2 regions of the Aquamicrobium sp. NLF2-7 genome follow, and region 2 is predicted to be linked to the other one. Evidence: predicted binding sites of a transcription regulator. Region 2 holds the regulator's gene; the other holds the start of a gene.
What was found. Region 2 encodes LexA, which represses DNA repair genes until DNA is damaged. Its sites were predicted from a motif close to TGTTCNNNNTGTGTTCNG; they were not measured.
Positions count from the first base shown of each region.

Region 1: MIC97_RS10790 (metallopeptidase family protein) is a predicted target of LexA. The motif match lies at 6,416-6,433, and genes of this name have one in related genera.

Region 1 is NZ_JAKSED010000001.1:2,173,669-2,181,323, reverse strand. It holds gene cobT (cobaltochelatase subunit CobT) at 1-1,831, shown strand, start outside; gene MIC97_RS10815 (esterase-like activity of phytase family protein) at 1,939-2,940, shown strand; gene MIC97_RS10810 (FAD-binding oxidoreductase) at 2,953-4,122, opposite strand; gene MIC97_RS10805 (CoA ester lyase) at 4,300-5,178, shown strand; gene MIC97_RS10800 (DUF1737 domain-containing protein) at 5,209-5,418, shown strand; gene MIC97_RS10795 (hypothetical protein) at 5,518-5,862, opposite strand; gene MIC97_RS10790 (metallopeptidase family protein) at 5,859-6,281, opposite strand; gene MIC97_RS10785 (hypothetical protein) at 6,454-7,416, shown strand; gene MIC97_RS10780 (DNA polymerase Y family protein) at 7,358-7,655, shown strand, end outside.
Region 2 is NZ_JAKSED010000001.1:631,343-638,997, forward strand. It holds gene MIC97_RS03155 (SurA N-terminal domain-containing protein) at 110-2,002, shown strand; gene trpD (anthranilate phosphoribosyltransferase) at 1,999-3,009, shown strand; gene trpC (indole-3-glycerol phosphate synthase TrpC) at 3,012-3,818, shown strand; gene moaC (cyclic pyranopterin monophosphate synthase MoaC) at 3,824-4,327, shown strand; gene glp (gephyrin-like molybdotransferase Glp) at 4,329-5,537, shown strand; gene lexA (transcriptional repressor LexA) at 5,649-6,368, shown strand; gene MIC97_RS03185 (ComEC/Rec2 family competence protein) at 6,705-7,655, opposite strand, start outside.

The DNA of each region.
Region 1 (7,655 bases), 1.5 Mb from region 2:
TTTCAAGCGCGCCATGACGGTTTGCATGCGCGCCATTTCCAATGACAGGGAAATGGAAATCTCCTTTGCCAAGGACAAGCCGGCGATGGCCGGCAACCGGGCAAGGCTTCCCGAACTGCCGAAGAAGCCGACGCTGGCCGACATCGCGGTCACCCGTGGCATCGGCGATTCCATGGCTCTGCGGCGCGCCTGTCACGATCAGCGCATCCACACAAGGCTGGCGCCCGAGGGCAAGCAAGCTCGCGCCATCTATGATGCGGTCGAGCAGGCGCGTGTCGAGGCGATCGGCGCGCGCGCCATGGCAGGCGTTGCCGGCAATCTCGACGCCATGCTGGAAGACAAATACGCCAAGGCCAATCTGGCCGAGGTGCGCGACCGGGAAGAGGCGCCGCTTGAGGAAGCCGTCGCATTGCTGGTGCGCGAACGCCTGACCGGCCAGAAGGTGCCGCCGAGCGCCGAACGCCTGGTCGATCTGTGGCGCGGCTGGATCGAGGAAAAGGCCAGCGCCGAGATTGACGGGCTGGACGGCAAGCTGGAGGACCAGCAGGCTTTCGGCCGCATCGTGCGCGACATGCTCGCCTCCATGAACATGGCCGAGGAGTTCGAGGAAGAAGAAGAGACCGAGGACTCCGAGGACGATCAGGAAGAGGAGCCGCAGGGCGGCGACGATTCCGAGGATGGCGGCGAGGAGGATTCCGGTTCCGAGGATGCGCAGGCCGAGGAAGCGGCTGCCTCCGAGGACGATGATTCACAGGCCGAGGCGGAAGCTGACGACGCCATGTCGGAAGACCTTTCCGATGATGACGACGCCGATGCCGACAATCCCGGCGAGGCGCGGCGCGGCGAAAATCCCTTCTCCAATCTGGCGAAGGAGATGGACTACAAGGTCTATACGACCCAGTTCGACGAGACCGTCGGGGCCGAGGAACTGTGCGAGGAAGAAGAGCTCGATCGCCTGCGCGCTTTCCTCGACAAGCAGCTCGCCAATCTGCAGGGCGTGGTCGGCCGGCTTGCCAACCGCCTCCAGCGCCGCCTGATGGCGCAGCAGAACCGTTCGTGGGACTTCGATCTGGAGGAAGGCTATCTCGATCCGGCGCGTCTGGTGCGCGTGGTGATCGATCCGATGCAGGCGCTGTCCTTCAAGCAGGAGCGCGACACCAAATTCCGCGACACGGTGGTGACGCTGGTGCTCGACAATTCCGGCTCGATGCGCGGCCGTCCGATCACGGTTGCCGCAACCTGCGCTGATATTCTGGCGCGCACGCTGGAGCGCTGCGGCGTTTCGGTGGAAATCCTCGGCTTCACCACCCGCGCTTGGAAGGGCGGGCAGGCGCGCGAGAAGTGGCTGAAGGATGGCAAGCCCGCCAATCCCGGCCGCCTCAACGATCTGCGCCACATTGTCTACAAGTCCGCCGATGCGCCGTGGCGGCGCGCGCGCCGCAATCTCGGCCTGATGATGCGCGAGGGCCTGCTCAAGGAAAACATCGACGGCGAGGCGCTGTTGTGGGCGCATCAGCGGCTGATGGCCCGGCCGGAGCAGCGCAAGATCATGATGATGATCTCGGACGGCGCGCCGGTCGACGACTCCACGCTCTCGGTCAATCCCGGCAACTATCTGGAACGACATCTGCGCGGCGTCATTGACCTGATCGAGACTCGCTCGCCGGTCGAGCTTCTGGCCATCGGCATCGGCCATGACGTCACCCGCTATTACCGCCGTGCCGTCACCATCGTCGATGCCGAGGAACTGGCCGGTGCCATGACCGAGCAGCTCGCCTCGCTGTTCGAGGAAGAAAGCTCCCACGGACGCGGATCGCGACGGGCATCCTGATGCCCGTCTGCGCGGCTGGAGGGTGGCCGCCTTTCCCGCAACCGCGGCAAGGCTCCGGTGATCTGACCGGCAGAAGTTTCGCTGCGCGCGTTCGCCGGAATTTTTCGATGAATCTGTGGCGTGGACTGCTGTTCGCGCTTGTCTGCCTGCTGGCATCCCCCGCCCTTGCCGAGCCGGCACCCGTCCAGCAGGCCGAGGTGTCGTCCCGCCAGATCGGCTATTTCCATATCGGCCGCAGCGCGCAGCGCTTCGGACAGTTGGAGTTCGTCGGCGGACTTGAAATGTCCTCGCCGGCGCGCGACTTCGGCGGCATTTCGTCCATGCGCTTCCTGACCCCCGGCCGCGATTTCATCGCCGTCTCGGATGTCGGCATCTGGCTGTTCGGGCGGATCGCGCGCGACGAGGCAGGCCGGCCTGCAGGCATCGAGCAGATGCGCCTGCAACAGATGGTCGATGCGACCGGCAACGCTGTCGTCGACAAGTGGGACGTCGATGCCGAAGGGCTTTCGGTGAAGAATGGCGAGGTTTTTGTCGGCTTCGAACGGCGGCACCGCATCAGCCGTTTTCGCCTCGATCCGGAGGGCATGAAGGCGGCCATCGGCACTATCGATTTTCTCGTGCCGGTCCATGAGCTGCGTCAGAACCGCGGCTTCGAGACCGTTTCCCACGCGCCGGAGGACGGGCCGCTCGCCGGGGCGCTGGTCGTCGTGACCGAAAAGAGCATCGACCGTCAGGGCAACATCTTTGCCGCGGTGACCGAAGGGCCGCGCAAAGGCATCTTCACCGTGCGGCGTTATGACGGTTTCGACATCACCGATGGCGCTTTCCTGCCCGGCGGCGATCTGCTGTTGCTGGAGCGCAGCTATACGCTGATGGGCGGAGTGCGCATGCGGCTGCGCCGCATTGCCGGCGACAGCATCGGCAAGGGCGCGCTGGTCGACGGCCCGGTGCTGCTGCAGGCCGACATGACCTTTCAGATCGACAATATGGAAGCGCTCGATGTGTGGCGGCGCGAGGACGGCGCCACCATGATCTCGATGATGTCGGACGACAATTACTCGATCCTGCAGCGCAATCTCTATCTCGAATTCGTGCTGCACGATGACTGACGTACAGATCTGTCAGATCACGTTGAGCTCGCGGAACACGCGGCCTTCCACGATCCGCTCATAGGAAAACGCCCGGCAGTCGATGGTGCGGTATTGGCCATGCACGATCAGTTCGGCCAGCGCCTTGCCGGCGGCAGGCGCCTGCTGCAAGCCATGCCCGGAAAAGCCGTTGGCGAAGATGAAGTTCGCCACCTGCGGGTGCGGGCCGATCACCGCGTTCTGGTCGAGCACGTTGTAGTCGTAGTGGCCGACCCAGGCGCGCGTCATCCTGATCGCCTCGAAGGCGGGAATGCGGGTGGCCAGAACCGGCCAGATCTCGTTCTCGAACAGGCTCCAGTCCGGCTCGAAATCGGTGGGGTCGGCCGCCTGTTCGCCGGCCTCGTCCTCGGCCCCGCCGGTGATGTAGACCGAGCCTTCCGGGCGCACATAGATGCCGGAGGGGTCGACCAGAAGCGGCATGTCCTCATAGCGCTCGCGCGCCTCGAACACGAAAACGTTGCGCTTGCGCGGCTCTACCGGCAGGTCGATGCCGGCAAGCGCCGCGACCTTGCCCGCGTTCGGACCGGCAGCGTTGACCACAAGTCCTGCGTCCAGCGTCTCGCCAGTGTCGAGCGTGACCGAGGCGATCCTGTCGCCCTGCCGGTCGATGGCCGTGACCGAGGCGGTGACAAGATCGACCTTCATGCCGCGCAGGGCCTTGCGGAAGAGGTGCAGATAGGCATGCGCGTCGAACCAGCCCTCGCCGCTCACGCCATAGGCGCCAGCGGCCACCCCCTCGCCCGACAGCCACGGGAACCGCTTCACCAGCGCGGCGGCATCCTCCAGCACGATGTCGGCGCCTTCGGCCGCCTGCACCGCATGATTGGCCTGCAGGACCGGCAGCCCCTCCTCCGTCGCCAGAATGAGATAGCCGCCTTCGCGAAAGCCGATATCGGCCTCGTCGCCGAACTCCTGCTTCAGCCGCCGGAACAGGTCGAGGGTAAAGCGCGAGAGGCGGATGTTTTCAGGTTGCGAAAACTGCTGGCGGATGGAGGCCGCCGAAAGCGTCGTGGCCGAATGGGTGAAATTCGGATCGCGTTCGACCACGGCGAGCGATCCCGAAAAGCCTTCCTTGCGCAGATAGTAGGCGAGCGACGCACCCATGATTGCGCCGCCGATGATGACGATGTCGTATTTCGCCATGATGCGATTCCCGATTTTCCTGTTCTGGTCATGATGGCTGTCGCCATCCTGCGCGCATTGCCCAACAACGCGTCTCTGATCTGATATCCGGGCGATGCCGGATACGTTTTGTCTGGCCGAAAAAAGGTCTTGCCGCAAGCTCTTGCAAGGGCCAGCCTGCCGGGTCACAAAGGCCAGATGACCGATATGCAGAACCGCCCCCGTCGCTCCGTGCTTTATGTCCCTGCCGTCAACGACAAGGCGCTGGCCAAAATCGGGCAGTTGCCCTGCGATGCGATCGTGGTGGATCTGGAAGATTCGGTTTCGCCGGACCAGAAGGTAGCGGCGCGGCAGAAGCTGGCCGGCATTTTCGCCGCCCGTCCGCAGCGCGCGCAGATGGTGGTGCGCATCAATGCGCTGTCCAGCGAATGGGGCGAGGATGATCTCGCGGCGGTCGTTGCCTGTAAACCGGATGCCATCCTGCTGCCCAAGGTCGATACGGCGCGCGATGTGCTGGAGGCAAACGACCGTCTGGACGAACTCGACGAGGATGCCGCCATCACCCTGTGGGCGATGATCGAGACGCCCCGGGGGCTGATGAACAGCGGCGCCATCGCCGAGCTCGGGCGCGATCCCGCCTCGCGGCTTTCCTGCTTCGTGATCGGAACCAACGACATCGCCAAGGAAACCGGCGTTTCGCTCACACCCGACCGGCGTTATGTGATGCCGTGGCTGATGCAGATATTGCTCGCCGCGCGCGCCGGCGGGCTCGATATGCTCGACGGCGTCTACAATGATTTCCGCGATGCCGAAGGATTTCTCGAGGAATGCGCGGAAGCGGCCAGTATGGGCTTCGACGGCAAGACGCTGATCCACCCTTCCCAGATCGAGGCCGCCAATGCTGCCTTTTCGCCGGAGCCTGCCGCCCTTGCCGCGGCGCAGGCCATCGTCGATGCCTTTGCGCATCCCGAAAACCGGGACAAGGGCGTGATCGCTCTCGACGGGCGCATGGTGGAGCGCCTGCATCTGGCGCAGGCCGAAAAACTGCTGGCGAAAGCGGCCGCCATCGCTGCATGATGGCGCCTCTGTTTCTCACAGGAAGATACGATGCGACTCTACCGTTTTCTGACCGCCGTCGATGACGCCACCTTCTGCCACAAGGTGACGGCTGCCCTGAACAAGGGCTGGCATCTCTACGGCTCGCCCACCTATGCCTATGACAAAAAGGAAAAGGTCATGCGCTGCGGGCAGGCGGTGGTGAAGGATGTCGAGGGGCAGGAGTATGAGCCCGGCGAAACGAAGCTCAGTGACTGGTAAAGGGCCCGGAGCAGCGGGCGTTCTGACGAATGCTGCTCTGGTCTTTTTCTTTGCCGTATTTATGCGACGTCAGACGATTCGGTCTGACTGCAACATGATCTAAACACCCAGCCGGGTTTTGAGCGCCTCATATTGCGCGGAAGAGGTATCCGCCATCGCCTCTTCGCGGCTTGAGGGCAGGTCCTCGAACGGGGTCGGCCGATCGAACTCGCTGATGGTGAAATCCCACTTTATCCCGCCGATCCGGTTGTAGAAGTGCGTGCCGTCCGGTGTCCGGGTCTTGAGAATGTCGCCGCCCAGCATATCCTGCGCCACAAGTGCGGTGACGCTGCACTGGCCTGTGGCTGGATTATCCGCTCGCCACCGGCTGGAACTCTCCGCGCTCCATGCCGCCATGAGCCTTGCATATAGTTCCAGTGGTGTGATTTCGCTGCCTTTCGTCATTCCGACGACGCTTCGATGCGCTCCATGTCGTCGTCGGAAAGGCCGAAATGGTGGCCGATCTCGTGGATCAGCACATGGGTGACGATGTCGCTCAGCGTTTCCTCGTTCTCGGCCCAGTAATCGAGGATGGCGCGCCGGTAGAGGGTGACGCGGTTCGGTCCCTCGCCCGTGGCCGGGTTCCAGCGTTCGGCGATGCCGCGCCCCTCGAACAGCCCGAGCAGGTCGAAAGGTGTTTCCAGCGCCAGATCATCCATGATCTCGTCGGTCGGGAACTCCGCCACCTGGATGATGATCTCGCCGGTCAGCGTGCGAAATTCCTCGGGCAGATGCGCATAGGCCTCCAGCGCCAGCATCTCCATTTCCTCCAGCGAGGGGGAGAGTTCTCCGTGCCAGGTGCGTGTCTTGTAGATGCGGGCCATGCTTCGTCCTTCTTTCCCGCGGCATATAGGCTTTTGCGCGCGGCTGGGCAAACGCTGATGCACAGGCAGGATCTTTCAAAGGAATAAATTCTTATCATGTCTGCTTGACTCCTGAGTTCGGCTCTGGAATCTATAAGAACATAACAGGAACAAATAAGAGAGATCGACCGCCATGGCGAATCGCGCCGTAGCGCGGGACGCCGTTTTTGCCCTGCGCCGGGAAATTGCGAGAATTGAAGGTGCGCTGCCGCAGCGCCTTGAAATGCCTGCGGGAGCGGAAGGCGAAGGGGAGGCCCCGCGCCTGCCCATCGGCGTCGGCAGTCTCGACAGGCTGCTCGGCGGCGGGCTCATTCGGGCGGCGCTGACCGAGATCCATGGTCGTGAAACGCGCGATGCCGGCGCGGTCGCCGGTTTTGCGCTGGCTCTGGCCGGTCTGCTGCTGGGGCAGGCGAAGGAACCGGGCCTCGTGCTGTGGGTCGGCATGTCGGGTGTGTTGCATGAGGCCGGCCTTCCCCATGCCGTGGGCGCGCAGGCGCTGTCAGGTCTTGCGCCGGAGCGGCTTCTGCTGGCGCAGGCACCGAAGCTTGCCGATGCGCTATGGGTGGCGGAGGAGGCAATTCCGCTGCAGAAGCTGGCCGCCGTGGTGGTGGAAGTGCACGGCAACCCCGAAAAGCTCGACCTCACCGCCACGCGCCGCCTGCATCGCCGCGCGCAGGCAGCCGGCCGGCCGGTGCTGCTCCTGCGTCAGGCGGCACGGCCTGAAGCCACCGCAGCTCCCGTGCGCCTTGTCGTCTCGCCGGCATCGTCCGGCATGCGCAGCACGCTTGCCGGCCCGCTCGAAGGCTCCATCGGCCTGCCTGCCTTCACCGTCTCGCTCGACAAATCCCCTGCCGCCCTGCCGGGCCTGTTCACACTGGAGTGGAATTCCGATGTTTGCCGTTTCACCGAAAGAGCAAATCCGCAAATCGGAACAGCGGATCCTGTCGCTGTGGTTTCCCTATCTGGCCGCGGAGCGGGTGCTGCGTCGGCGTCTGGGCAGGTCGTGGCGTTCCGCAGACAAGGCGCATCTGCCGCTGGTGCTGAGCCTGCAGCGTCACAACACGGTGCAGGTCGCGGCCCTCGACGCACGGGCTGAGGCGCTGGGCCTGAAGCGCGGCATGGGCCTTGCCGATGCGCGGGCCATGCATCCGGCCCTCGATGTGGTCGAAGCCGATCCGGCAGGCGAGCGCCGCCTGCTGGAAGCGCTTGCCGACTGGTGTGACCGCTACACGCCGCTGGTGGCGCTGGACGGCGAGAACGGGCTGTTTCTCGACGTCACCGGCTGCACCGCGCTGTTCGGCGGCGAGAAGCCGATGCTGGAGATGGTGCTGGCGC
Region 2 (7,655 bases):
GAAAGCTTCCATATGGGCGCCTTCAGTATCAAAATCAGGCTACAAAGCAATCGACACTGGCGCACAAGGAGGCTATTGCCCTTGGCTACATCTGAAACCGGAATTGAACATGCTCGATAGTCTGAGAAAAGCCTCGGGAACCTGGGTCGCCAAAACTTTGCTCCTCATGCTGGTGCTGAGCTTCGCTGTCTGGGGGATTTCGGGTCAGGTTGCAGGCGTGATCGGCGGCCACGAATCCGTCGTGCGCGTTGGCGGCACGTCGGTCTCGGTCAACGAATATCGTCTGTCCTATGACAGGCAGATCAATTCGCTCTCCCAGCAGTTCGGCCAGCGTCTCACGCAGGAGCAGGTCAACGCCCTCGGGCTGGACCGTCAGGTGATCGCACAGCTCGTTTCCGGAGCGCTGCTCGACGAACAGGCCCGCAAGATGGGTCTCGGCATCTCGCAGGACCGCCTCGCCGCCCTCACCCATGAAGATCCGGCTTTCCGCGGGGCAAACGGACAGTTCGACAGGCAGATGTTCGACTATGTGCTGCGTCAGGTCGGCATGCGGCCGGAAGATTATCTGAACAACAGGGCGCAGGTCGCCCGGCGCCAGCAGATCATCGAAGCCGTTTCGGATGGCCTCAAGGTGCCAGATACGTTCCTCAGGGCATTCGCTCTCTATCAGGGTGAGGACCGTACGGTCGATTACCTGGTGCTGCCGAAATCATTGGTAGAGCCGGTTGAAGCCCCGTCCGACACCGAGCTTTCCACCTATTTCGATGCGAACAAGCAGAAATATGCCGCGCCCGAATATCGTAAATTCTCCTATGTCCGGCTCGAACCCGAAGATATTTCCGATCCTGCCGCGATCAGCGACCAGCAGGTGAGCGAAGATTACGAGAAGAACAAGTCGCTGTTCACCACGCCTGCCACCCGCAAGATCGAGCAGATCGTTTTCTCATCCGAGCAGGATGCGCAGACGGCTCGCGACTCCATCAACAACGGCGGAACTTTCGACAGGGTCTATGCCGCGCAGGGCAAGACCGAATCCGATGTTCAGCTCGGAACGCTGGCAAAGGACAAGATTGCAGATCAGGCCGTGGCGGAAGCAGCTTTCGCGCTGGGGCTGAATGAAGTCAGCCATGTGGTAAAGGGTACTTTTGGCCCGGTGCTTTTGCGTGTGACCGAGATAAATCCCGAGGTGGCCAAGCCTCTCTCCGAGGTTCAGGATCAGATACGCAAGGACCTCGCCCTCAGCGAAGCCAGCCGCCTGCTGCTCGAAGTTCACGACGCTTATGAGGATGCCCGCGCCGGCGGCGAGACCATGGAAGAGGCCGCTGCCAAACAGCGCCTCAAGGTTGTCACGGTCGAGGCGATCGATCGTTCGGGCCGCGCGCCTGACGAGAACGTCATTCGCGACCTGCCGGAATCGGCCAACCTCATCCGCGCGGTTTTCGAATCCGAACCGGGCGCCGAGAACGAGGCCCTGCAAACGGCGAATGGCGGCTATCTGTTCTATGAACTCAACTCCGTCACCCCCGCCCGTGATCGCGAACTGGATGAGGTGAAGGACCGCGTTGTTGCCGACTGGACGGCGCTTGAAACCGAAAAGAGACTTCTGGCCAAAGCCGAGGAGCTGAAGAAGCGTGTTGCGGAAGGGGCCGAGCTGGATGTGGTGGCTTCCGAGCTTTCGCTCGAAAAGCAGACCAAGCGCGGCCTGAAACGCTCCGCTGACGATGCCGACTTCGGCCGCGAGGGAGCAGCCGACATGTTCGATGTCGGCGAGGGCCAGTCCGGCGTCATTCCGGCACCGACCGGCGGTGCACAAATCCTGTTCAAGGTCACTCAGGTGGTGGAACCGGCCGCCGCCGACGCGCAGACCGTTCCGGATGACGTGAAGAACTCCTTCGCCGCGGGCCTCTCCGGCGATCTCCTCGATCAGCTGGTTGCCCAATTGCAGAGCCAGTATTCGGTGGAGATCGATCAGGTGGCCATCTCGCAGGCACTGGCCAGATGAGCGCGCTGAAACCCTTCATCGGCAAGGTGGCAACCGGCGACGCACTGAGCTTCGATGAAGCGTGCGATGCCTTCGATATCATCATGTCGGGTGACGCCACTCCGGGCCAGATCGGCGGCTTCCTGATGGCGCTGCGTGTTCGCGGTGAGACCGTCAGCGAGATTTCCGGTGCCGTCGCGACGATGCGCAGCAAGATGCTGCCCGTCTCGGCCCCGGTGGAAGCGATCGACATCGTCGGCACAGGCGGCGACGGCTCGCACAGCGTAAACATCTCGACCGCCTCCGCCTTCGTCATTGCCGCCTGCGGCGTGCCGGTGGCCAAGCACGGCAATCGCGGCCTGTCCTCGCTGACGGGCACCGCCGACGTGCTGACGCGGCTGGGTGTCAACATCGAGCTCGCACCGGAAGCCATAGCGCGGTGTATCGAGGAAGCCGGTATTGGCTTCATGTTCGCGCCATCGCATCACCCGGCGATGAAGCATGTCGGGCCGATCCGGGTGGAGCTTGGCACACGTACAATCTTCAATCTGCTCGGGCCTCTCACCAATCCTGCAGGGGTCGGGCGGCAGCTCGTGGGCGTGTTCGCGCCCGAATGGGTGCTGCCGGTGGCCGAAGCCCTCAAGGCGCTCGGTTCCAGACATGTGTGGGTCGTTCATGGCGATGGCTATGACGAGATCACCGTAACCGGCGAAACCCATGTTACCGAACTCGTGAACGGTGAAATCCGCAGTTTCACTCTCACCCCTGAAGCCTTTGCGCTGCAACGCCATTCCAAGGAAGCGTTGCGCGGGGGAGATTCGGAATTCAACGCGGCCGCATTGCGCGGCGTTCTTTCGGGAACTCCCGGCGCATATCGTGATACGGTGCTGATGAATGCTGGTGCCGGACTGGTCGTTGCCGACCAGGTCAGGACACTTGAAGACGGCATCGTCAAAGCTCGCGAAGCGATCGACAATGGGAATGCGACCAGAGTTCTGAACAAGTTGATCGAGGTTTCCAACGCTTAGCCATGTCAGACATTCTGCGTAAGATTGAAGCCTACAAGCGTGACGAGATCGCCGCAGCAAAGGCGCGCACGTCCCTTTCCGAGCTGAAAGCCCGGGCAGCAGATCAGGAAAAGCCGCGCGACTTTCTGTCAGCACTTGAAACACGCAATCGCGACGGCCGCTTCGCGCTCATTGCCGAGATCAAGAAAGCCAGCCCGTCAAAAGGCCTTATCCGGGCCGATTTCGATCCGCCTGCCCTTGCCCGGGACTATGAGGCCGGCGGCGCCGCCTGCCTTTCGGTGCTGACGGATGGACCGTCATTTCAGGGCGCCCCGGAATATCTGACCCGCGCGCGTGAGGCTGTCAGCCTTCCCGCGCTGCGAAAGGATTTTCTGTTCGACACCTATCAGGTGCATGAGGCGCGCGCATGGGGGGCGGATGCGATCCTCATCATCATGGCAAGCGTCGATGATGCCACCGCTCAGGCGCTCGAAGACACCGCCTTTTCGCTCGGCATGGACGCACTGATCGAGGTGCATGATGAGGAAGAAACGGTGCGTGCGCTTCGCCTTTCCTCGCGCCTCATCGGCATCAACAACCGCAATCTGCGCACCTTCGAAACCTCGCTGGAGACGAGCGAACGTCTTGCCCCGATGATTCCGGCCGACAGGCTGCTCGTCGGCGAGAGCGGCATCTTCACCAATGAGGACTGCAAGCGGCTGGCCCGGAGCGGCATCGGCACTTTCCTCGTTGGCGAAAGCCTGATGCGTCAGGATGACGTTACCAGTGCCACGCGCATTCTTCTTGGGCTCGAATCAGGCGAGGCATAGCTGCCGTGAGCGAACGCCCCTCCCCGGCCGGAACCGGCCTGACGCATATCGGCGCTTCCGGAGAAGCGCATATGGTCGACGTTGGCGGCAAGGCCGAGACCGTACGGGAGGCTATCGCCGAGGGCAGCGTTCGCATGCAGGCCGAGACGCTGGCCATGATCCTCGCAGGCAACGCCAGGAAGGGCGACGTCCTGTCGACAGCGCGCATAGCCGGCATCATGGCCGCCAAGAAGGCGCACGAGTTAATCCCGCTTTGCCACCCGCTGCTGCTCACCAAGGTGAGCGTCGATATTGAGCCGGATCACGATCTGCCGGGCCTCAGGGTTCAGGCGCTGGCGTGTGTCACCGGCAAGACCGGCGTTGAAATGGAGGCGCTGACGGCCGCGTCTGTCGCCTGCCTTACCATCTACGACATGGCCAAGGCCGTGGATCGCGCGATGATCATTTCCGACATCAGGCTTACCTCCAAGACCGGAGGAAAATCAGGCGACTACAAGGCAGAGGCCTGACATGGCGCTGGTCCCGATGGAAACGGCGCTGCAACGCCTTCTGGAGGATGTCGGGCCCCTCGGTGGCGAAAGCGTGCCCCTGAACGATGCGTATGATCGCGTGCTTTCCGAGTCGATTGTGGCGCTGCGCACGCAGCCTCCCTTCAACGCCTCGGCAATGGATGGCTATGCCATGCGGGGCGCCGACGCGCACATCACGGGCAGTGAGCTGGCTGTCATCGGCGAAGTGGCCGCCGGCAGCATGTTTTCAGGCTCTGTCGAAGCAGGTCAGTGCGTGCGCATCTTCACCGGCGCGCCCCTGCCCGCCGGAACCGATACGGTCGTAATTCAGGAAAATGTCGACAGGCCGGCAGCAGATGACGTGATTCGCCTGCGCGAGCCGACCGCTGCCGGTCGCAATGTGCGGCGCGCCGGTCTGGATTTCACGATTGGCGACCTTCTCGTCGAAAAAGGCCATCTGATGCGCGCCAGCGCGCTTTCGCTCGCCGCTTCGGCCAATCACGCGCGCCTCACGGTCGTCAGACGGCCACTGGTCGCCATCATCGCCACCGGCGACGAACTGCGCCTGCCGGGAAGCGAACTGGGACCGGGTCAGATCATTTCATCCAACAGCTATGGCATCGCAGCCGCGGCCCGCGCCGTGGGCGCCGATGTTATCGATCTCGGCATCGCGCCAGATCGCGAGGATGCAATCTCGGCGCTCGTGAAACAGGCTGTTGCGGCCGGTGCGAACGTCATCGTCACATCTGGCGGAGCCTCCGTCGGCGATCACGATCTCGTTCACAAGGTTCTGACGCGCGAGGGCATGACGCTCGACTTCTGGCGGATCGCCATGCGGCCCGGCAAGCCGCTGATGTTCGGCAGAATGGACAACATCAGATGTCTGGGCCTGCCCGGAAATCCCGTGGCGAGCCTCGTCTGCTCGCAGCTTTTCCTGAAACCTCTGCTCGCACGCCTTGGCGGCCGGCCTTTCCGTCAGGACATCAGGACAGCGATGCTCGGGGCACCGGTTTCAGCCAACGACCATCGGCAGGACTTTGTCCGTGCAGCCATTGAGGAACGCGACGGCCAGCTGATTGCCACGCCCTTCGGTGTGCAGGATTCATCCATGCTGCGCACCATGGCCGCATCAGGGGGACTGGTCATACGCGCCCCATTCCAGCCGGCATCGGAAATCGGCGATCCCTGCCAGTTGATGATGATCGGCTGAAGCTGTCCCCGGTCGTTCTGATTTTAAGCGGTTGCGGAACACAACTGGAACATATAGTGTTTGTTCCGGGTTTGTTTTCCGATTCTGGATTCGCCGCTGCCGGGGGAACCTATGCTGACGCGCAAGCAACATGAATTGCTTCTCTTTATCCATGAGCGGTTGAAGGAGAGTGGCATTCCGCCCTCTTTCGACGAAATGAAGGAAGCGCTGGACCTTGCCTCGAAGTCGGGCATCCATCGCCTGATCACCGCACTGGAAGAACGTGGGTTTATCCGTCGCCTGCCCAATCGTGCGCGTGCGCTGGAAGTGCTGCGCCTGCCAGATTCCATTGCCCCCGGTCTGAACAGTGCGCGAAAATTTTCACCCAGCGTCATTCAGGGAAGCCTCGGGCAGCCGGCAAAGGATGTTCGCAAGCCGCAGGTCGCCAGCAACGAGGATGACAGCGCCTCGGCGGTTTCCATCCCCGTGATGGGGCGGATCGCTGCGGGTGTTCCGATCGATGCGATCCAGCACAAGACACATTCCATTTCGGTGCCGCCGGAAATGCTGTCGGGCGGCGAGCATTATGCCCTCGAAGTTCGGGGCGACTCCATGATCGAAGCCGGCATTTTCGATGGCGATACCGTCATCATCCGCAACGGCGATACAGCCACCCCGGGCGATATAGTCGTGGCACTCGTCGACGAGGAAGAAGCAACCCTGAAGCGGTTCCGTCGCAAAGGCGCCTCCATCGCGCTTGAAGCCGCCAATCCGGCTTACGAAACCCGGATTTTCGGACCCGACCGCGTCAAGGTACAAGGCAGGCTGGTCGGATTGATCCGCCGTTACTGATCCGGAAATGAAACGGAGCGAACCGGATTTTTTGCCTTCCATCCGTTCTGAGGGACATTGTTTATCAGCATCTTAAAACAACATCCTGAGGAAATGATCGAAATATTGAGGTCGCTGTTTGAGCGCTCTCAAAACGTTGATCGAAGATAGCTGAAGGGCACTTTACGGCCTGTACGATCGGTGAGCAGATTTTGGCTGCGTAGGCGAGCGGCCTATCGAACTATCTGTCACGATGGTCGATTTTCCTGCGTAACTGGATCTGCATTTGATCAACCCGCAGAAGCAGACCTGCCTTACGATGCGGAAACCGTTCCGGATACGCCCTGTCTTTATCGCTTATTCGATCTTGTCCGGGGCGGAGAGAACAGGCGTTTCCGCAGGTACTGCGGCGACTTTTCTCTCATAAGGCGGCAAGCCACGTGCTTCCCGCGAATATCGGCGCTGGGTGTGCCATGGCCGATAATCCCCTTCGATGGCGAAGCGCACCTGCGGCTCTCCGATGATTGGTGATGAATTTCCGGCTGGAACACCAGAAGCAGTGTCGATCTTTTCCAGATGGACTTCGGCACTTCCTTTTTTCGCCAGCTCCCGACGGGTCACCACAATTGCCTGAGATTTTCGGCACGGGTTACGCATCATCGCGTCCTCGATCACGATGACTGTTGCATGGGCACATGCTTTGGCGGCAATACCCGCATCCTGAACCTGCACGACAAGCAGACCGGAGGGACTGCGCAACGCGCATGTTTTCCCTGAGCATACAAACCCTGCGGCTTTGCTTTCCTGCCTCGCAGGAGCGATAAAATCATGCAGGAAAATACCATCGTCCGGCTGCTTTGCGCGGGTTGGCGGCAATACCGTTTCTGCATCCATCGCCCGGCTCCAGTTATCCATGGTGAAGGCATTCGGGCGGGGTCGGTTGACCGCAACCTGCCCGCCTTCCATGGCGACGGCAATCAGCCGGGCATCTTCTGAAATGAGAATGTCAGGCGTTCGGGCAGAGCCAAGCGTCAGCAGACTGCCAATGGCGAATGGCAGTGCAACAAGGCGCAGCCATGTTGTCGTCATCGTTGCAATCACCAGCGCAATCGTCGCCAGAAGCACTGCCTCGGGTGGAATCAGCCCGATCGCATCGACTGGCGACATATCCGCTATTCTTTCGGAAAGGAAAATCACTGCTGTCAGCCCCTTGCCCATGATCTGCAAGAGAGGGCCATCCAGCCCGAAAGGCATGGCGAGCGATGCAAAAACGGCAAATGGCATGACGATGATCGAGACGACGGGCAT